2 linked regions of the Prosthecobacter debontii genome follow. The protein of the gene in region 1 binds, or shares a complex with, the protein of each later gene. Links are inferred from orthologs where the notes say so. Each region holds a gene or a part of one and is shown on either strand. Other genes may lie near its edges. The genes, in order: dnaX and dnaN.

Region 1 (11,044 bases):
GGGCAGTGGGTTAAAGGTGCACGATCCATCGGGCGGCGAAGATCAAAACCGCGCTTGCAAGAGGGACATCCCTCTTCTGGATTTTCGGCAATGTAGGAATACGTGGGCATGATGATACTTTCCACGTCTCCCTGGAAGAGGTCCAGAGAGACTTTCCCTGGACCTGAATCTGGCTCTTACCAGCTCGACTTGGTCACCCCGGGGATCAGGCCAGCCAGTGCCATTTCACGGAAGGTGAGACGGGACATCTGGAAGCGGCGCATGTAAGCGCGACGACGGCCGGACACACGGCAGCGGTTGGTCAAGCGAGTGGGGCTGGAATCGCGTGGCAGAAGGGACAATCCCACGTAATCACCATTCGCTTTCAGCTCTGCACGGAGCTTTGCGTATTTATTGACGGTCTTTTGTTTGCGCTTTTCGCGTTCAAGCCAAGCTGTTTTTGCCATAGGGGCGGCGAAAATGCCTCAAGTAAGCTGCTTAGCAAGAAGAAATTTCATTTGTCAGAACTCAGGAATCTGGCAAGCTACCCTTACTATGATCCTTGGAATGCTCATCGCTGGTTCTTTTCTTCTCTTGGGAGTGATCGTTTTCACCTACCTGCAGAAGGCCTAATCCCCTGCCCTTTTTTCTTCAGTCGTCGCCCTCGGCGACTGAGATCCCTGCGTAAAGCTGAGGAAAGCGGCGTTCCAATGTTTTCGGCGTGATGTAGCCGATCAATTGCGCTTGTCCCCAATCGGCCAGCCCCCAATAAGCCTGGGGGATCGCCATCAGGACGGCAGTGCAGGTCGGCATCCGCGGAACCTGAGCACGCATCAGCATCTGATCAGCAAATTCCTGAAGCCCGGGATTGTGTCCAAAGATCATGGCGTGAGCCCAGTTCTCGTCGAACTGCTGCACCACTTTGAGAATGCGTCCGGCCTCGGCCAAATAAAGGCGGGAATCCAGGAGCAGCGTCTCCAAAGGCATCCCCAGCGTTTCCAAGGTAATTTTAGCCGTCGCTAGCGCCCGAGCTGCCGTGCTGGAGACCAAGCGATCCGGCAGAGGGAGGAGTGGCGATGAATTTCCACCTCCAAAATAAGTCCGGTGGAGAAAGGACGCCACAGCCGGTGCGGCTTTGAGCCCCCTTTCGTTCAATGGACGATCATGGTCTGCCAAGCCGGCCAGAGCCCAACTGGATTTGGCATGTCGGATAACCGTGAGATACTTCATTTCGAAAAAACCGTTTTCCCTCGCATGAGGGGTGCCAAGTGTCAAACCACAGGCCGACTCTGGTGAGAAAGCCAGCATGGGCTCCCTAAACATTCGAAAGCATCCGCGAAAAAGCGCCTCTGGTTTTACGCCTAAATCAAGACCTCCACGGGCTCCCCTGCTGCCACGGTCGCTCCCGCCTCCAAACGCAGGAGAGCATCCGCCTGACTAAGAGCAAAAAGGGCATGGCTTTCTTGAAGACCTTGAACACGAAAAGCACCCTCCTTCAAAATCCCACGAAGATAATGCGGACGGTTTCCATCATTGTGAAGGGACTGGGCCGAAACGACCCGCAAACGAGTGGGCTCAACCTGTCTAGCCCCCATCCTCTTCATCAAGGCAGGTTTCACAAAGATCTGATAAGTGACGTAGCTCGAGACCGGATTTCCCGGCAGTCCGAAGATCAGTTTCCCCTCATGCTGTGCGAATAAAAAGGGCTTCCCAGGCTTCACATTGACCCGCCAGAGATCGGGTTTGATCCCAAGCGCCTGGAGAGCAGGTTTGATCTGGTCGTGATCGCCAACGGAGACACCACCACTGAGCAACACCACATCATGCGTGGCCAGCAGTTGCTTCAGTGTCTGCACGGTCTGGTCGAAATCATCCTGGCAATGACTTGAGGAAATGTCCTCGATCCCCTGCGCCATCAAGAGCGCTTGCAGCATGAAACCATTGCTATTGTAAATCTGCCCTGCCGAAAGGGGTAATCCGGGTGCAATCAATTCATTGCCCGTGCTCAAAACCGCCACTCTCGGCGGCTTAATCACCCGAATCGAGGTGAATCCTTGGGAAGCAAGCACGCCGATCCTGCCGGCGGTCAGTTTATCCCCCACTTTCAAAATCATCTGGCCCTCACAGAGGTCTGCACCCCGGTGGCGCACATTTTCGCCAGCCTGCAAAGACTCCTGCCAGCGGATGGAGTCCCCTGTGCGCTCCACATCCTCCTGCATCACCACGGCATCCGCACCCGCTGGCAGCGGCGCACCCGTGAAGATCCGGATGGCTTCCCCTTCCCCACAGACCAGATCAAGCTGAGCCCCGGCGGGCTGTTCTCCCACCACCTTCGCAAAACCAAGAGCACGGCTCTGCACGGCATAGCCATCCATCATTGAATTGTCGAAACCGGGCAGCGGCACGGTGGCGAGCACATCTGCCGCAGCAAAACGTCCGAGACTTTTCAATAGCGGCAGAGACTCTTCTTTCGAACAGGAGATCGCTGCCAAAACTCGCTCGCGTGCTTCTTGCTCGGAAATCATTGCACAGGAGGTTCGAGATCCATCACCGGGGATTGTCCGCCCAAAGGAGCTGGCGACATGGGGGGAGGCAATCCTGGAGCCTGGCCAGGAACCGATGAAGGTGCGGTCGAAGGAAGCGCCCCAGCTGGCACAGCGCTTGTATCCGGCAGCCCTGTGACAGGTAATAAAGGCATGGGCATGTCTGGTGAAAAGGCAGGGGTTGAGCTTGGCCCAGCGGGTGGCACCGTTGGGGTGACGGGAGGGGCTGATCCTGAACGCTTAAAGATGACTAGATTCGCCACACGGGGCTGGCCTTGAGTGATATCTGCAGTCAAATAGCGCCCCTTACGTTCGGGCGTGAGTTTGAGTTTCGACTCGACGCCCGTGGCATCCAAAGCGATCAATTCTGCCGCAGCAGGTAGATCAGGGAGTCGATCGCAACGGATCAACACATAGTTTTGCTCCGGGCTGACCATTTCGACAATGCCAACCAGGACCGTTTTAGGCGCTTCTTCGGGCTTTTTTTTCTTTTTAAACAAGCCGCACCCAGGCTGAACCAGCATGAGAAGAAGGCAGAGAACGGTGGTTACAAATTTCCGCATGGGTGAATCCTAATCATCCCCGACCAGAAAGCCAGAACAGGGAGAGACTTTCGCCAAAATCCTCTCGCCACGCCAGTGTGGCACGCTAGCATCTGTCTTGTGAGTTACCAGGTTTTCGCCCGCAAATACCGTCCCAAGACTTTCGCAGATGTGCTCGGCCAAGAGCATGTGGTGCGCACCCTTCGCAATGCCATCGCCCAGAATCGTCTGGCCCATGCCTATCTCTTTGTCGGCCCGAGAGGGACTGGGAAAACCTCCACGGCGCGTATCTTTGCCAAAGCCCTGAACTGTCCGGATGGCCCCAATGTGGACTTCGATCCCGAAGACGAAATCTGCCGCGAAATTGCCGAGGGCCGTAGTCTGGATGTGCTCGAAATTGACGGTGCCAGTAACAACGGCGTGGATCAGGTACGAGACCTCCGAGAAAGCGTCAAATACGCTCCCTCGCGTTGCCGGTATAAGATCTATTACATTGATGAGGTGCACATGCTCTCCACAGCGGCCTTCAATGCCCTGCTGAAGACTCTGGAAGAACCCCCCGAGCACGTGAAGTTCATCTTCGCGACCACCGAGGCCAATAAGATCCTTCCGACCATCATCAGCCGCTGCCAGCGTTTCGACCTGCGTCGCATCCCGAACACGATCATTGCCAAACACCTGCTCCACATTGCTTCACAAGAGAACGTGGATCTCGATGAAAAAGCCGCGTTTGCCATTGCCAAAGGTGCCGATGGGGGCATGCGCGATGCGCAATCCATGCTGGACCAGTTGGTGGCTTTCTGCGGCAATCAAATCCGTGAAAACGATGTGCTGGAGATCTTTGGATTCACGGCCGCTCAGGCGGTGAGCCAACTCGTGCAGCACATTCTGGAAAGCGACACGGTCGGGGCTCTACGCCTAGTCCATGAAACCAGCGAAGCTGGCAAAGATCTGGGGCGTATGCTGGCGGATCTCATTCAGTATTTCCGCACCCTCCTCGTCAGCCAAGCCGATACCGATGCCGCAGCTGAAGATCTGGAACCCGAGATTGCAGATCGTGTCAATGAACAGTCTCAGATGGCAACCACGGAGCAACTCCTTCGGATCGTCGACGGTTTGGCCGAAGTGGATGCACGCATGCGCTGGGCCACTAACAAGCGTCTGCATTTTGAGCTGGGTGTCATCCAGGCGGTGCAGCACTACAATGAGGTGAGCATTAGCGACATCATCCAGGCCCTCGATGGCGGTGCAGAGGCTCTGCCGCGCCCAACAGCTCGTCCGCAGCCAGCTCCGGTCATTGCACGCCGGGCCTCCGCCCCTGCCTTGGAGCCCCGCGTAACCGCGCCTATTTCCGCACCGAGCCCGGCCGCAGTAGCCCCCGTTCGGGAGCCGTCACCACCTGCTTCCAGCGGAGTGCCGGAAGCACGTTCTTCGGTCCCTGCCGAACCACAGCGCGCTTCATCCCCGTCACCTAAAACGGAGGCCCCCATTGAATCCGAATCTGAACCCGAGCCTGAACCGGAATCCAGCTTGGATGATGAGCCTTCGCTGCTGCAAGACGAGCCTCAGCCATATGAAAACCAAGACGAGCAGCCTTGGTTTGATGATGATGCCCCGACATCCGCATCCCCACCTGCCCCTTTGACACCGGTTTCCGCACCTGTATCCGCTCCAGAGGCCGCGCCACCGTCATTCACCAACGAGGAATTCCGTCTGGAACTGCTCAATCTCGTCCGAGCCAAGCGTCCCCTAGCCACCGCATGGCTGGAGCCAACCACGGTGCTGAGCATGGATCGCGGCATCATTAAGCTCGGCTTCCCGACTTCAGAAAGCCACGCCAAAGAAAGCCTGGATCGTGACAATCAACGGACCTTCCTCGAAGGGCTCGCTCAAGAGATTCTGGGCAAATCCATGAAGTTCCAGATGCTCGTGGATCCCAGCCTCAAGCCCCCACCGGCGGCGGAACTGTTTGCGTTTGACCTTCCCGCAGCGACGTCGGCACCTGCTCTGTCAGCTCCGCCTAAACCCGCTACAGCCCCCTTGCCGGTGGCACAAGAGGTCGCTGAACTCGCACCTGCCCCAGTCCCGGCGGCAGTTCCACAGGCTGAATCCTCAGCATCCCCCATCGATGTGACAGCGGAGTTCCAAAATGACCCGCTCATCAAGAGCGCCATTGAAAAATTCAAGCTCAAGCTCGCCGCTTCAACCCCTCAATCTTAACCCGACATCCGAATCCCTTTCCCAAGTTTTTCTTTTTATGAATATCCAGAAGATGATGAAACAGGTGCAGGAGATGCAGGCCCAGATGCAAAAGTCTCAGGCGGCTCTCGGCACCAAAAGCTTCGAAGTCTCGGTCGCCGCTGGCAAAGTGACTGTGACCGCCAATGGTCACGGGGATGTTCAGAGCATCAAGATCGCCAAAGAAATCGTCGATCCCGAGGACGTGGACATGCTCCAAGACCTCGTGCTTTCCGCAGTCCAACAGGTGCAGGCCAAGGTGAAAGAAAGCCAAGCTGCCGAAGTGAACAAAATGACCGGTGGCTTGGGCTTGCCTCCCGGTCTCGGCTTCTAAAACCAATCTCGTTTTCGACTGCACCAGAGCCAATCCCCCTGGTGTAGTCCGTCGAGGGACAATGCGAGGGGCCCCAAACATACCCTCCGAGGCAAGGGGTGAGCTTACTCGCCCTTCCAGGCCACTCGCCAGATGCAATTCCCGGTGTCATCGCTGACTAGCAACGCACCGTCTTTGGCCACGGTCACACCGACCGGTCTGCCCCAGACATCGCCCTCAGGCGTTACAAAACCGGTCATGAAATCCACATACTCTCCCGTGGCCTTCCCACCGTTGACTGGCACGGCGATGACCTTATAACCGGTCCTGCGAGTGCGGTTCCAAGAACCGTGCTCAGCCGCAAAGATCCACTGGTGATATTGCTGAGGAAATTGAGTTCCCTCGTAAAAGGTCAGACACAGAGACGCGGAATGCGCCTGGAGGATCACATCCGGTGTGACGACTTTATTCTTCAAGTCAGGTCGGGCTCCATCATGGCGCGGGTCTTGATGCCCTCCCATGTAATACCAAGGCCACCCGTAAAAGCCTGCCTCCTTCACGCGAGTGATGTAATCCGGCACAAGGTTATCTCCGAGTTCATCCCGCTCATTGACTGAAGTCCATAGCTCTCCTGTCTTCGGATGAATCGCCAGCCCTACAGGGTTACGGATGCCCCAGGCATAGACTTGTTTGTTTCTACCGTGCGGATCAGATTCAAAGATTCGAGCCCGGTCCTCTTCAGCTTGATTCCAGTCCACATTGGATTTCGAACCAATGGAGGTAAACAAACGCTTCCCATCCAGAGAGAAAACAATATCCCGAGTCCAGTGTCCTCCTCCCGTAAGCTGACCGCCCGCCGAGAGCGACAAGACCTCCTCTGGCTTTGCTCGGGCCTCTGTATCGCCGTTTTGATACGGCAGCCTCACCACAGCATCCGTGTTGCCAATGTAGAGATGTGTCGGTTCCGCACCTGGCGGATAAAAGGCCAAACCGAATGGTTGGTTCAAACCCTTGGCAAACACCTTTCGCAGCTCCGGTTTTCCATCGCCATCAGCATCCCGAAGGAGCGTGATCTGATCTGATTTACTCTCAGCGACCAAGATGTCACCGTTAGGAGCCGTCATCAGACGTCGAGGTTTCTTCAAATCGCTTTGATACAAGGTGACTTCAAAACCCGGTGGGACTTGCGGCCAAGCTTTGTCGGGTGGCTTCACCTCCTTTGGCCGATTCATGGCCGATTCCTTTTCTGCAGGTGCGGGTAAATCCTCGACGCGAATCTTTCGACGCACTCCAGGTGCGTCTGAGGTCCAATCACCCATGGCATCTTGGCCCGTCAGCAGAAGTTTTTCATCCGCGCGTGCAGCCATCGAGACCATCATCCCGACCGCGATGGCCCAAGTCACACAAGCGCTATCAATGCATCGTTTCATGCCATGAAATCGCAGGGACGATCCCAATCACGTGGCCTAAAACACCAAGCTCCAAGAGATGACTCATCGGGTTAGAGGCCTGCTCAAAACTCTTTTCTCAAGACACCACAGGTGTGGGCTTTGAGGCTGCTGATCTTTCGCAATCACGAAGGAACCCACCATCGCTGCGTGTCATCACCGCTTGAATCTCGGCAATGATCGAGAGTGCCGTTTCCTCCGGCTCTGTGGCTCCGAGATCCAATCCGGCGGGGCCATACACATCCCACTTCATGGCATTGTCAGGCTCCCAGCCTTCCTCCAGCAACCGTTCCAGCAGCCTTTCTTTCCGCGGCCGAGGGCCTAGCAGTCCCACATAACCGAAGGTCTGAGACAACGCCCATTTGAGGGCCACAAAGTCCTTTTCCTCGTGATGGTTCTTGATGACGATGGCCGTCCGCTCATCGGCGTCAAAATCGGCCACTTCAGCGGGTGCCGATACGATGGCGCTCCAGCCTAAAGCATGTGCGAAGCTGAGGAGACCTTCGTTGCCAGGAGTATCACCGACCAGAATCAGGCGCACCGGAGGCAATAAGATCTGTTCGAACCCTGGCCTCCCCTTTCCTGCCAAGTGGCGTGAGGACGATCCTGCGCATGGCGAATCGGGTTCCATACAAACGACCGCCAAGGCCGGCTGACGTTCTGCCATACACTGAGCCAAATATTGCAGGAATGCATTCCCGGGTCTGATCCACTCGATAAAGATCTGAACGGAACCATGACAACCCGAACGCTTTTGGGTATCCATCCAGAAACAAGTGGGAACGCCTGTCTCAATCACGCTCTGAGCCCGATGCACCACCTCTTCCTCTAAACATCCTTCACTGAGACTGCCCACAGCTTGGCCATCTCCCAGCACCAACATTCGCGTCCCCGGTTTCCGAAAGCTTGTGCCCAGAGTATCCACTACGGTGGCGAGGGCCATATCTGAAGTCGCAGCCGAAAAGGCTTTGATTATGTCTCGAAGGTCTTTCATGAGAGGAGAAAGTCACATTAAAAGTTAGGCAGTTCTGACCCGAAAAGCGGAGAACTGATAAGGCATCGGATGCCTGTGAATCACTGCGCCTACCGAGTTCCCCGAGAATGAAAAAAGATCGGCCTCCTCTCAGTGGACATATGCCCTTCACTTTTTATCCGGGACTGCCCCAGACGGAGATGCTGGTGGAGGAGTGGGCGCATTCCCGGTCGAGCCTTGGGGTGCGACGGGATTCCCCTGCCCTTGCTCCTGCGGCTGGGCACTGTCAGGCTGGGCTGGTGAGGTTGTATTGCCTTGCACCGCCGACTGCCCTGTCGTGCCCGGAGAGGCCTCCGCCCCGCCTGCGGTCGTGCCACCGGTTCCTTGAGTCGTGGCGGCACCCTCCACACCCGAGTTGGTGATGCGGCCAAATTCTTCTTTCGATAACTGCCCATCGCTATTTCGGTCCAGGCGATCAAAGAGTGTCTCAGGATCATTCTGGAGTTCATTCATGACCTGATTCAAAGAAGCACGGGCATTCGTTTGGCGTTGTTCTCGGCCTGTCGAATTCACACGGTTGGTATCAGCGTTTTCACTCACAGGCGGCTGTTGTGCCTGAAGGCTCAGACTCAACAGCAGGGTCATTGTCATGGAGATCAAAGGTTTCATAAGAAAAGGGTTGGTTTCTAAAAGCCTTCGATACCCTTCCCTCAGGTGGTCGTATGCCACATGCTCACCAAAGCCTGACTCCGAGCATCTTAAACCACCATGACTAGCCACGCAGTTGCTCTCATCTCATCACAAAGCACCTAACAAACAAAGATTCAGAACTCGTCTCTGACAGAGTCGTTGGAAACAAAGCACTCACTTTCTGTGGGAGAAAAGTGGTGCCCAGGGAGGGATTCGAACCCACGACCAATTGGTTAAGAGCCAACTGCTCTACCACTGAGCTACCTGGGCAAAAAAACTCATCCTTTTGAAGTGGTACGCAGGGAGGGGATCGAACCCTCGACCAATTGGTTAAAAGCCAACTGCTCTACCGCTGAGCTACCTGCGCGGATGGGGCGTTTTACATACCCGCGATGCTACTGTGCGCAAGTCGGATTTTCATTTTTCACGGACTTTTTCAAGCAAGTGCCACAGACTCTGTTCTGGACGCGAAACAGCGAAGGCTTTCCAGCCTAAGACACGAGCTCCCTGAATATCACAGTGATCATCATCCCCCACATGCCAGCTTTCTTCTGGAGTGGCCTCCATCAACCGCAGTGCAGTGTCAAACATCCGTGGATGCGGTTTAGCTGCTCCCACCTCACTCGAGAGAATGACATGTGAAAAATACGATGTCATCTCATGCCCTTCTAGGATCTGCAGCAGGCGGCGATCAAAGTTCGACAACACACAGAGGGCATGATCCTGGGCAAGGTCATCCAAGACTGGCTTCACATCGTCGAAAACAATCCACGCTTCAGGCTGAGCGAAATGACGATACAATCCGTCAAACAATGGCTCAAAAACCTCTCTGGGGATAGCCGTGCCCAATGCCGTTTCAAAGACTCTCGCGGCCAGCTGTTGCCACCATGACCTTTCATCATCATCCGCTTTCACGCCTTCAGGGCGATGCGGCGGCGGTATCTGTCCCCAAAGAGATTTGAAGGCTCGTTTCAATGCCGTCTCGTCCACCTGGATACCATGTCTCGCCGCAAACTCGGCATAGGTGCGGCCAACCGGCTGGCTCACTTGGATCAGTGTCCCTGCGGCATCGAAAGAAATGAGAGGTCGTGACATTCACTATCCATGCGTGAGGATCGTCAAATCTCCCACAAACAAAATAAAAAACCCCGCGCTTTTTGAGCGCAGGGTCTTGGAAAACGAGGGTGATCCCGGGACTGAGTTTACTCAGCAGCAGGGGTCTCCACAGCGGCGACCACCGCTTCTTCGGCCTTGGCCTTGGCAGGAGCCTTTTTCACCGGAGCCTTCTTGGCACTCTTCTTAGCGGCTTTGGGCAAACGCACAGCGGATTTGCGGCTGAGGCCAGCCTTCGCAAGAGCTTTCTTGCGAGCGATGTAGAGTTTACGACGACGACGTTTGATGGTTTTATTGAGTTGCTGGCCCATGGTGGCTGGTATTGAAATGATTAAAGCGGCGCGCAGATTGACACCTTCACCGGGGTAATCAAGCGCGAATCTTCTCTCAGCGATTTAAGGCTGGGGTTTACTGTCTTCTGCTGAGGCTGGTGCCGAGGCAGGTTCCGTCGTCGATGCGGCCGCTTGTTCCGTCGGCGGCACTCGGAAAAGCTTGCCTGTATAGGGATCTTTCACCGCCTCTCCTGGGGCCATGCCCGTCACATCCACCAACTGCTGCTTCTCCGCAAACGGACTGTTGACCATGCCAGGTCGCCCCGGCACTGGCGTGCCATAGGGGAGATCAGCCATGGAAGGTTTTGGAGAGGGAGCTTCAGGTTTTGGCTTGAGCTCGTTCAGTGGGCGTGCTGGCTCCAGCGGAATTTTGGGAACCTCTTGAACCCTATCCTCAGGGCTGGTCTCCGGCTTAACGATTCGTTTGGGGGGGCTTGGGCTTGAAGTGCCCCCCGATGCTGCGGCCAGATAACGGCTCTGTTCAGTGCGAGGACGATACGGCACGTGCGCCGACGAACTCGGCACAAAGGGGCGAGAGTCACCACTCAGGTAACGGCTGGGAGCGAATACGGGATTGTACGCACGACTCCAGTAGGTGAGCAATCCGTCGCGCTGAATAATGTTCCAAGACTCGCGAGGCGGTAGCTCGCAACCGGTTAAAAAGCATAAGGCAACCAGCGTGCTCGCGCGCATGATGGAACTTAAACTGGGCGAAAGGGTTCTTTTCATAACGGGAGATGGATGCGGCAATGAGCGTCCACTCATGTACAATGCCCTAAGATGTCCGGCTTTAGCAAGCGAAGACTGCCTGGGAGAATTCCGCCGAGAAATTCGAAAACATCCTTGCAGGCTCGAGCCGCGTTCATTTCAATC
Region 2 (10,997 bases), on another replicon or contig:
CGCCAACCCTCTTCAAGGTCTCAGTCCTCTGGGCTTGATGGATGGAGTGATGGGGGGGCAGGCTTCAGATTGGGAGCCGCCCATGGCAGAGGACCTGGAGCAGTTGTTCCCGGGCTATCATGACTTCAAGTTCATTGATCGCGGTGGCATGGGCGCGGTGTATTCCGCCGTCCAAAACTCTTTGCAGCGTCGGGTGGCGATCAAGATCCTGCCGCCAGAAATGGGATTGGATGAGGCCTTCGTGGATCGTTTCCACCAAGAGGCTCGCTTGCTGGCCCGTCTTCAGCATCCTCACATCGTGGCGGTCTATGACTTCGGGCGAAATCAGTCCGGCCATCTCTTCATCGTGATGGAGTATGTGGAGGGCACGAGCCTGCTGGACATCATGAAAAAGGAGCGGCTGACACTCTCCCGATCTCTGGAGGTGACCGCGCAGGTCTGTGAGGCGCTCCAGTTCGCGCATGATCATGGCGTGATTCATCGGGACATCAAGCCGACGAACATTTTGCTGGATGTCTGGGGCCGTGTGCGGGTGGCGGATTTTGGCTTGGCCAAGCTGGCCGAGACCAGCCACCAGACGACGAAGCAAAATCGCAGTGCCATGCTGATGGGCACACCGGGCTATGCCTCCCCTGAGCAGCGTCGTGGAGAGAAGGATATGGATCACCGGGCAGATATTTTCAGCCTGGGGGTGACGCTGTATGAGATGCTGACTGGGCATCTCCCCGTGGGGGTTTTTGAGCCGCCGTCCAAAAAAGTCCAGACACCTCCGGGCCTCGATAAGATCATCAACCGCTGCCTGCGGGAGCGGCCAGCGGATCGATATCAGCAAGCGAAGGATATTCGCTCTGCCATCCTGCAGCAGGTGGAGAAAATGGAGCGCTCGGTGATGCAGCGTGCCATTGCCAAGCGGCCCATCGTCTCAATGATGACCTCGGTCATTGTCGGCGCTGGTTTCATTTATCTTTTGGATGCTCTAGACCGGGAGGTCTTACGGAAGCAAGCGGCCCCTGTGCCTGTCCCGACCTATGTGGACTCTGAGCATGGGCCCAGCGTGCTGAAGCTCAATGAAACCTTTTCGCTGGTGCGCCTTCGTTTGACTTGGGAAGAGGCGCGGCGGCGCATCGATGCCACGGATGGTATTCAACTGGCCAGTATCCGCAGTGAAGAGGAGCTGAATCAACTGCGAGCGTTGCTGAAGGAGCAAAACATTACGTCACACATTTGGTTGGGCGGTCGTGAATTGGCCGATCAAAAAGGCTTCCGATGGGAGGATGGCTCGCCGTTTACCTTCGCTGCATGGATGCCGGCGTCTCCAGAGCCTCCCCTGATGATCTCCGAGATTCAGGCAAAGAATCAGCGCACGCTTCGGGAGCCCAGTGGGCGCTCTCCGGATTGGATCGAAGTTTATAATCCTGGTCCGACGCCTGTGGATCTTACAGGCTGGAATCTGCGTCAGATCTCCGGCCGCTATGCCATGGATGGACGGCTAGGACGCCAGGAGGGCTCAGCGAAGGCGGCCCTCGTGGTGCCTCCAGGAGGCTATCAGATCATCCATTGTGAAGAGGCGGATGGCCCTATGGGGGATGATCTCGCCTTCTCCTTTCAGCTTGAGGCGCAGAGCGCACGTCTGCGCTGGTCCGATCCGCGTGGGCGTCTCATTCAAGATACCGGTAAGGATTGGAAGTCTTTCCCAGCGGATGCCAGCCTTATCTTCGATGCGGACACGCACTCCTGGTCCTGGTCGCAAGAACCCACGCCCGGCCAGCCCAATAGCCAGGCGCGTGAGTTCTTCTCTTCCTCAGCAGATTCCCAAGCCTTCTCACAGGCCATCATTATGCTGCCGTCCTTCGACTGTCGGTGGTCTCTAGATACCCAGCGGCGCACGGCTTGGTCCCTCGTTCGGCATTCGAAGCGTGACAGTGGACTGTAGCGGACGGAGGTCCGTATTCGACAATGCGGATTCTTCAGCCACACTGAAGGTCCCAACCATGAAAGCCTTTTTAACGTCCCTGGCAGTCGCTCTGCTGCTTTGCTCGATCAGCTTTGCGGGTGAAGCTCAAACGGTTCGCCTGCTCACGATCGGCAACAGTTTCTCTCGCAATGCCACCAATCACCTGGGCGATTTGGCCAAGGCGGGCGGTCATAAGCTGATTCACACCTCCATCGTCGTGGGCGGAGCGTCCCTGGAATTGCATTCTGACAAAGCTCTCAAGAATGCTGAAGACCCCAAGGATAAAGCAGGACTTTATACTAACGGTCGCAGCCTGGTGCAGGAGCTGAAAGCGCAGCCCTGGGACTATGTCACCCTCCAGCAGGCCAGCATCAAGAGCCATGACCTGAGCACTTATCAACCGTATGCGGGACGTTTGGCCGCCTTGATCCATGAGCACGCACCGACAGCACAGCTCCTGGTTCATCAGACCTGGGCCTACCGGAAGGACGATCCTCGCTTTACCAAGCCTTCCGACAAGCCCGGAGAGCCGAAGACGCAGGAGGAGATGTATCAAATGCTCACGGCGGCCTATCAGGCTATTACCGAGGAACTCAAAGCCCAGCGCATCCCAGTGGGAGATGCCTTTCATCTGGCGGATACGGATGCCGAGTGGGGGTATCAAACCGACACGGCTTTCGATTTGAAAAAAGCCAAAGCTCCCGAGTTGCCTAGCCAAAAGCATTCTCTGCATGTCGGGTGGACTTGGAAGACCGATGCCAAGACCAAGGTGAAGAAGCTGGGGATGGATGGGCACCACGCCAACACGGCTGGGGAATACCTGGGAGCGTGTGTCTGGTATGAAGTGCTCTTCGGTGAAAGCTCGGTCGGTAACAGCTACATCCCCGCGAAGATGGAGCCGGAATACGCTCGGTTTCTCCAAAAAACAGCTCATCGTGCGGTGGAGACGGCAAAGGAGGATTTAGGGAACCCTGAGTCGGCAGATAGCACTGCGATTCTGAAGATGCCCAACCTTGTGGCTTTTTGGGATTTCCAAGAAGCGGCAGGCGAGAAGCGTTGGTCTCAAGGGGGTGAGAAGCTGGCTTTGCAGGAAAAGAAAGGGCCCATAAATCGAGTTCAGGATGGGGTTTTTGGCCCCTGGTCGGTGGACATCAAGCGTGGCCAGTGGTTGATGCTTCCTCGGGCAGAGATCGGTGCGCTGAATATCCATGGCAAAGAGGCCCAAGTCACCGTGGTGGCATGGGTTAAACGACAGGCTAAAGAGCCCTGGCAAGCGATTGCAGGGGTGTGGGATGAAACCCACAAGCATCGGCAATATTGCCTCTTTTTGAATGCCCCACGCGGCACTCGTGCGGATGAGATGAAGCGCTATCCCTTGGCCAATCGCATTCATGGACACGTCTCAGGCGTTGGTGGTCCAACCCCTGGAGAGGAGTTTTGCATCACTTACTCCAGCGGAGCCACCGAGATCCCTCTCCAGCAGTGGCACTGCCTCGCCATGAGTTATGATGGCCAGGCTTCTCGAGTGTTTGTGGATGGGAAACTGGACAGCTTGGAGCATTACAATCCCTTTCCGTATTCCGAGGGATTGCACGATGGTGGGGTTGAAGGAGCCGACTTTACGGTGGGGGCTGTGCATCGTGGCGGTGTGTGGGGAAATTTCTTTGGCGGTCAGATCGGCGGGTTGGCGGTTTTTAATCGCGCCCTTGAAGAGTCTGAGCTGCAAACTCTGGTCGGCCTGACAGCCCCTGCTGAATGAAGACTTCGTCCAGCCGTGCCGTCTGGGCCTCGGCCATTCCGTTCCTGTTCGTGCTCCTCTGGAGCAGCGGCTTCATTGGTTCGAAGCTGGGGGTTCCTTATGCGGAGCCTTTTACCTTTCTCACGCTGCGTTACATCATCGTGCTCACCGTGATGGTCCCGGTGTCATTCCTCACCCGTGCCCCCTGGCCGCAGGGATGGAAGCAGGTGGCGCACGTAGCTTTTGCGGGGCTGCTGATTCATGCCCTCTACCTGAGCGGCTGTGTCTATGCTCTGCGTCTGGGTTTACCGGCAGGAATTGTCAGTCTCATCGTCTCCATGCAGCCCTTGTTTACGGCGGCCTTGGCCGGGATGGTGTTAGGGGAGAAAGTGTTGCCACGTCAATGGTTAGGCTTGGCTTTAGGGTTCGTTGGCACCGCCATGGTGGTCTCTCATAAAATGGGTAGCGGGGTCACGCTGCCCATGACTCTCCCTGCCATACTGGCGCTCATCGGGATCACCCTCGGCACCCTTTGGCAAAAACGGCATTGCCCGACCTTCGATCTACGCACCAGCACAGCGGTGCAGTATCTCGCCAGTTTGTTCATCACCGCACCACTCTCCCTAGCTTTTGAGACGCGGGAGGTTCACTGGAGCGGTCAATTCGTCTTCGCTCTGCTGTGGGTGGCCTTTGTGTTGTCCATCGGGGCCATCACCCTGCTAAATTACCTCATCCGCAGCGGCACCGCGGTGAATGTGGCTAGCCTCTTTTACACCGTGCCCGCTGTCACCGCTTTCATGGCCTGGGCGATCTTCGGTGAAACCCTAACTGGCCTGTCCCTGGCAGGCATGGGCGTGGCGGTCCTCGGCGTGTGGCTAGCGAGGGGCAGGTGAGTTTAGATTTGAACGGATTTCAGGTTTTTGTTTTTAATAAGGCATGAGGTTTTGCCTGATTTTCTTATACCTAATGGCGTCTGGGGAAATGCTCCAGGGGCAATCGGGTTCGGGTTATTTTCACTCAAGCGTGCGATGGAGTCAGCCCAATGTGGAATTACCCCCACACATTCAAGGGACCCCTGGAAAAATCACTTTGATTGCCGATTATGAGAAAGCCGATGCGAGCGGCGTGCCGCTTTATTTGATCAACCTCACGAACAAAGACACGAGCTTCTGGAGTCAAGATGGAGACCTCTCCGTGAAACTTGAGCGGCAAGTCAATGCTGAACAATGGCTGCGATGCCAAGCTCACGTGTATTCCTGGTGCGGGAACAGTTATGGCTCTCGGTTATTGTCCAGTGGGCACCATTTCGTTTTCAAAGGCTTTCGTCCTCAAAGCGGGAAAAAAGCACCGGTTCGGTATGCGTTACGAACCCCATCTGAAGTGATTTTATCCAACATAGGCGATGGCTTCTATGAACCTGAAGAAGAAGCCAATGCTCTGATCGATAGCATGGCCTTGAAAGAGATCCCAACAGCCTTAGCCGATCTTCTCCAACTCGGTAGGTTTGGCGATCACAAGGAGGTGACTTGGGAAAATCGCATCTGCGGCCTACGGTTGTTGCAGAAGATGGGGGGATTGCCGTCAGGAAAGACCCTCACTGACAAGTGGAGTGCCGAGTTGTCTTCCAAAGCATCCCTTACCGAGAATGAATCGGCTGCGTTAGCTGCACTGCAGTCGTTCAAAAGTGTTTCATGGTCTCTCGACGCGACTCCCGGTCAACTCCTGCAATACATCACGAGCTTGTTGTCTGCCGACTCAAGTAACCTCGAGACGTATGGCTCGCCATCGGCGGATCGTGCTGTTCTTTGGGGGATTGCCAGTGGGTTGGCGCACTCTTCCGCTTATATGCCTCTGGATGACTGGAAGCCGTTGCTATCGTTGGCTTTAGACTGTCTTGATCGTGGACCTAATAGGACTCGATCTCAGGTTTTGAATTTGTTGAACCAAGGACGCCTCACCGATCAATGCATGGCCTCTTCGGCCTTTGAGCCGTTGTTGAAAAGTGCCGATCAAGACGTGGTCAAACTCGCTGCAAAAACGCTTTCTCGACGAGCCAAAGGGGCAAGGTTAATTGAATTGAGCGGTCAGCTTCCACAGCAGAGTCGGATGGTTATCTTAAGTGCCCTTATCGATGCGAAAAAAACAATGCGTTCAACTGGGGGCGAACTGGGATACTTCTTTGATCCGGTAGAACTTCAGTATTTGAGAGAATGTGTCCGTCAAAGCCCTATCCAAGCAGCTCCTCTAGTTTCAGATGCTGGAGGTCAAGCAATCCGGCTTGAGGATTTTTTGCGAGAGCAGCTATCTCTGTATTGGGATCGAGAGATGAAGGACCCTGAAAAGACGAATCATGATTTTGAGCTCGATGCTTCAGATCATGCGTATGAACGCGCGCTAGCTATTCTAGCTGAGTTGCCGTTAGATTCTTCTCGATTACCCTCGCTATCGAGAAATCAGACTCAGTCTGAAGTGATCCCTTTGCTCAAGCGCTTATTGAATCACCGAGGATATACAGTCACTCGAACTCATCTGCCGGTAGGGGATGGAACATTCAAACCTTTCAAACGGTATCATTACATCGTTCGAGAGTCGGCTCACAAAGCTTTGACGCAATTGCATGAAGCTGTGCCTGTAGGACTCGAGTTCGAAAAACTTATTCCTGATCCACAGGCCACGGAGAATTCTCTGAAAGCGGCTCCTTTGCCATCAATAAAGCAAAGGAGGCCATTGATCCCCGCAATCGAATCCCCCAAAAACTAACAAGGTGTATCGCTCCGAAGAAACGATACACCTTGCGATCCGTGAGAAAGATTCAGGTGATTACTCCTGCAAAAACACAAACACGCCCTTCTTGTTGCCGACCACCACATCCAGCTTGCCGTCTTGATTGACGTCGCCTGGAGTGACTTCGGTGCCGACGCCGCTGTTGTCGTCGATCTGGTGAGGGATGAACTCCGCGCCGCCTTTGCCATCGCGTTTGATCTGGAACCAGTAGAGCACCGGGGCGGCATTCGGTTCGTCGTCTTTCAGGGGGCCGTGAGCCCAGCGGCGCTTACCCGTGACGAGGTCGAGCACGCCATCACCATCCATGTCGGCCATCTGCATGGCGTGAAGCTGGCTGAATTTGACCCCCACAGGGCTGTTTTCCACGGTGTTGCCCATCAGCTTGTGATCGATGAAGCTGCCGTCTTCCGTCTGCTCATACCAGCTCAGGCCGTAGCCATGGGCATTGTGGCTGCTGATCACATCATTGCGGCCATCGCCGTTCACATCATAGACGAGGATGAAGGAGCCGCCGCGCTCACCTTCTGGGGTGAAGGGGGCGGCATGGAAGGTCCAGTCCTTGTCCTCCTTCGTGTCGGCAGGTTGTTCAAACCACCCCTCTTTGGTGAGAAGGTCGGCGCGGCCATCGCCATTCACATCGCCAAAACCGTAGCCGTGGGTGTAGCGGAAGTATTTCTTGTCGTTCTCTTCCGTGACGGGGGTGATGGGGCGGAAGCGGGCTTTGCCAAAGGGATTGCTCCAGTCGATCTCGGCGTAACCTAAACGACCGCCTTTGGAGGGCTGCACACCGAGGCTGGTGTGGCAGATAAGCTCGGGTTTGCCATCGCCGTTGATGTCACCCAGAGTGGGGGATTCGTTGTCGGTGATGTCAAAGATGGTGTGGCGGGTCCACTCCGTTTTTTTGTTCTGAGGGTTTTCAAACACCCAGGTCTCCTTGCCCGGCCAGGAGAAGGCCAGGATGTCGCTCCAGCCATCGCCATTGAAGTCGTAGGTATAGCTCAGGAAGAAATCACTGTAGCCCTTGGCAGGGTCATAAGGCTCTTTTTCAAATTTTGGAGCGAACTCGATGCGCTCTTTGAACTCCGGCCCTTTCCAGATGAAGCGTCCGGCGCAGATGTCATTTTGGCCATCGTGATCGAAATCGGCAAAGTGAGCGCCTTCCGCGACGAATTCTTCGGTCAGGGTGATTTTTTTAAAGGTCGGGGCCGCGGCTGCGGAGAGCGCGGCGAGGGTCAGAATGGAGACGAGGCAAGACTTCATGGAGTGAGGCAGGGAACAACCTTGGCGAGTCATATCTTGCAGCCAAGCTGAAAGAAGAACCGCAGGGCAGGGGGGCGGCAGATTCGTCATTTGCCTCCAGGGCGACCTGAGCCATCGTAAGAGGTTCAATGCTCCAAATCCCCGATTACCCTTTCCGCGCCTTCATTTTCGATTGTGACGGCACCTTGGTGGACTCAATGCCCCTGCACTATGAAGCTTGGCTGGCCTCCCTGCGGCACCACGAGGCCCCGTTTGAGTTCACCGAAGATTTCTTTTATGCCCGGGCTGGCGTGCGTGAGCAGGATGTGGTGACGGAGCTGAATGCCCAATACGGCAGTCAGGTCGATCCAGACTCCGTGGCGCATTTGAAGGCGGAGATGTTTCTGAAGATCATCCCCCAGGTGCAGGCCATTCAGCCGGTGGCAGATTTTGCCCGCAGCCTGGAGGGGCGCTTCCCCATGGCTGTGGCCTCGGGGAGTGAGGAGATCATCGTGCGTGGCTGCTTGGCGGCCAATGGCTTGCTGCATCTGTTCCCCACCATTGTGACCCCGGCGTATGTGAAGCAGGGGAAACCGGCCCCAGACATGTTCCTTCTGGCGGCGGAGAAGATGGGGGTGGAGCCGAAGGACTGCCTGGTGCTGGAGGACGGGCAGGCGGGCATCGTGGCGGCGGAGGCGGCCGGGATGCAGTGGGCCTTCGTGCCGCGCACGTTGCGCTAGCGCGGAAGGCGGTGGGCTGGGGGTAAAATCCAGGTTGGCGGCCTAGCTTCCCCTCATTTCCTTTTCCACGAAACTCCTTGCCAGAGCCCGTGCCTCTGATAAAAAAAGCCGTTCGACTCTATCAGTAGGCACGCCGCCCCCCTTTTTATGAAGTTCTCCATCAGCAAGGATTCTTTCCAGCAGGCCATTCAGCAGGTGCAGCACGTCGTCAGTGCACGCACCACTCTGGCTATCCTCTCCAACGTTTTGCTGCGTGCCCGTGAAGGCGTTTTGGAATTAACCACCACCGATCTGGATGTGGGGGTGACCTGTAGCGTGCCTGCGGAGGTGGAGGAGGAAGGCGCGACCACGCTGCCTGCTCGTCGTCTGGCGACGATCGTGCGTGAGCTTCCCTCCGAAGACATCGACATCAGTGTGGATGAAAAGAACGTTGCCTCCATCCGCAGCGGTCCTTCCTTCTTCAAGGTTCTCGGTCTGACCAGTGAAGAATTCCCAGCCCTGCCTCGTTTCGAAGGTGCCCGGGAGTTTCGCATGGATCAGCAGTTGCTGCGTGACTGCCTGAAAAAGACTTCCTATGCCATCTCCACGGATGAAACCCGTTATGTGCTGAATGGCATTCTGTTCTCCTTTAAAAACAACACCCTGACGATGGTGGCCACGGATGGTCGCCGCTTGGCCATGGTGGAGCAGGAGATCGAGTTCCCGCAGAGCCAGGAAGTCGATATCATCGTGCCGACCAAGGCCGTGAATGAGCTTTCCCGCCTGTTGAGTGATACCGGAGATGTAATCATCCGGGTCACGAATAGCCAAGTCGGTTTTGACTTCGGGGACGGCCTGCTCATCAGCAAGCTGATCGATGGCAACTACCCGAACTACCGTCAGGTGATCCCTGGGGAAGCCAAGGAACGCATCGCTCTGGAACGTGAAGTTTTCCTCAAAGCCATCAGCCGTGTGTCCTTGCTGGCCAGTGAGAAGTCCAATTCTGTCAAATTCCAGTTCTCAGCCGGGCAGGTGGAAATCGTCGCTCAAAGCCCGGACATCGGGGAGGCTCGCGAAATTTTAGCCATCAATTACAAGGGACCTGCGATCACAATCGCCTTCAATCCCGAATTCGCCATGGCTCCGCTGCGGAACCTGAGCGCCGACGAAGTGACTCTTCACCTCATCGACGAGATCAGCCCCGGCGTCCTCCGCACCGGCAGCAGCTTCCTTTACGTGCTCATGCCGATGCGCGTGAACAGTTAAGCAAACCCCACTCCCCTCCTCAAACCGATGCAGCGCCCCACGCATCTCCTCCTCCTTACCGCTGCGGCGGCAATTCTTGCCAGTTGTTACGGCCCGGCTCCTCGTCCTTTCGCTGGCCGAGGACGTTCCTTGGATGAGCCCCCGCGCTATGGTGATCCGAATCGGTATGTGGAGCCTGTGCCTGAAGGACCTGAGGGCATGGTAGGCCCCCAAGTGCCTCCCCCGAATCTCGACCCCTCTACAGGAGGCACCATGCCTCCCGTGGACCCCGGTCTGACGGTGACTCCCCCGGTTCCAGGAGGTGTGCCCACTCCTCCAGCCGGTAGTCCTTCCACAGTGACGCCTCCGGGCACCACCCCGCCGGTGGTGACGATACCCACGACACCGACTGCGCCAGCGGCTCCATCGGAAGTCCCCTTCGCACGTGCCGTCCCTGGCAAGCCAGGGTTCGTTTACAGCCCGAAGGACCCCAGCAAGATGATCAGTGTCGAAGGTCTGCGCCCGGGACAGAAAGCCAAGGACCCCGAGACGGGTGTCATTTTCCGGGTTCCTTATTGAGCCCTCTCCTGGCGCGTGATCGCAGAGACATCCACCATCGCCATTTATGGTCCGGGTTTGCTGGGCGGTTCTTTAGCCCTGGCGATCCAGGATCGATTCCCTCAGGTGCGTCTGCGCCTGTGGGCTCGGCGTGAAGCGGCTGAGGCAGGCATTCGTCAGCGCGGTATTCAGGCCGCGTTTTTTACCGATGCCACAGCGGCCGCTCAGGGGGCCTCATTGATCATTCTGTGCACTCCGGTGGAGACCATGCCTGCGTTGGCGGCCCAGATCGCCCATGCGGAGCTGGCGCCTGATGGGCTGGTGACCGATGTCGGCAGTGTGAAGGGCAGCGTGGTGCGGGCTCTCGAGCCGGTGTTTGGCTCGCGTTTCATCGGCAGTCACCCCATGGCAGGCTCTGAGAAGACCGGCGTGGAGGCTGCTCGTGCAGATTTGTTTCAAAACGCCGTCTGTTTGATCACTCCCACGACGACTGGTGAACCAGCCCCGCTGGAGACCCTGCGGGCTTTTTGGCAGGCGGTCGGCTGTCGGGTGCTGGAGATGACCCCCGAGGAGCATGACGATAAGGTGGCGCGCATTTCTCACCTGCCGCACATGATGGCGGTCGTCACGACCCTGGCCGCGTTACGCACCGATCCTGGGGCGGTGGCGTGCGTGGCCAATGGCTTCCGTGATACCACGCGCGTGGCAGGGGGAGATCCGGGTCTGTGGACGGGAATCGCGCTGGAAAACCGGGCAGCTT

What was found.
Region 2: the proteins of dnaX (region 1) and dnaN are in contact, whole or in part, in a cryo-EM structure (PDB 8GIZ), measured with the Escherichia coli proteins. The link is inferred for Prosthecobacter debontii from one-to-one orthologs.

The regions. Positions count from the first base shown.
Region 1 is NZ_FUYE01000015.1:92,671-103,714, reverse strand. The notes cover bases 2,744-5,734. They hold dnaX (DNA polymerase III subunit gamma/tau), read left to right. Parts: upstream 2,744-3,184; coding sequence 3,185-5,284; downstream 5,285-5,734. Other genes in these bases: B5D61_RS19180 (YbaB/EbfC family nucleoid-associated protein), read left to right, coding at 5,322-5,636; B5D61_RS19190 (hypothetical protein), read right to left, coding at 2,744-3,085. Also shown: B5D61_RS19210 (FmdB family zinc ribbon protein), read right to left, coding at 1-110; rpsN (30S ribosomal protein S14), read right to left, coding at 177-446; B5D61_RS19200 (SixA phosphatase family protein), read right to left, coding at 631-1,287; B5D61_RS19195 (molybdopterin molybdotransferase MoeA), read right to left, coding at 1,341-2,504; more of B5D61_RS19190, read right to left, coding at 2,501-2,743; B5D61_RS19175 (PQQ-dependent sugar dehydrogenase), read right to left, coding at 5,741-7,045; B5D61_RS19170 (XdhC family protein), read right to left, coding at 7,143-8,057; B5D61_RS19165 (EF-hand domain-containing protein), read right to left, coding at 8,205-8,705; B5D61_RS19150 (HAD-IA family hydrolase), read right to left, coding at 9,144-9,821; B5D61_RS19145 (hypothetical protein), read right to left, coding at 9,929-10,150; B5D61_RS19140 (hypothetical protein), read right to left, coding at 10,235-10,468. UniProt on the Escherichia coli protein: Part of the beta sliding clamp loading complex, which hydrolyzes ATP to load the beta clamp onto primed DNA to form the DNA replication pre-initiation complex.
Region 2 is NZ_FUYE01000018.1:34,781-45,777, forward strand. The notes cover bases 7,708-10,651. They hold dnaN (DNA polymerase III subunit beta), read left to right. Parts: upstream 7,708-8,602; coding sequence 8,603-9,700; downstream 9,701-10,651. Other genes in these bases: B5D61_RS20800 (FG-GAP repeat domain-containing protein), read right to left, coding at 7,708-7,736; B5D61_RS20805 (HAD family hydrolase), read left to right, coding at 7,865-8,455; B5D61_RS20815 (hypothetical protein), read left to right, coding at 9,728-10,258; B5D61_RS20820 (prephenate dehydrogenase), read left to right, coding at 10,274-10,651. Outside these bases: B5D61_RS20780 (protein kinase domain-containing protein), read left to right, coding at 1-1,933; B5D61_RS26680 (DUF4886 domain-containing protein), read left to right, coding at 1,992-3,713; B5D61_RS20790 (DMT family transporter), read left to right, coding at 3,710-4,585; B5D61_RS20795 (hypothetical protein), read left to right, coding at 4,782-6,452; more of B5D61_RS20800, read right to left, coding at 6,513-7,707; more of B5D61_RS20820, read left to right, coding at 10,652-10,997. UniProt on the Escherichia coli protein: Confers DNA tethering and processivity to DNA polymerases and other proteins. Acts as a clamp, forming a ring around DNA (a reaction catalyzed by the clamp-loading complex) which diffuses in an ATP-independent manner freely and bidirectionally along dsDNA.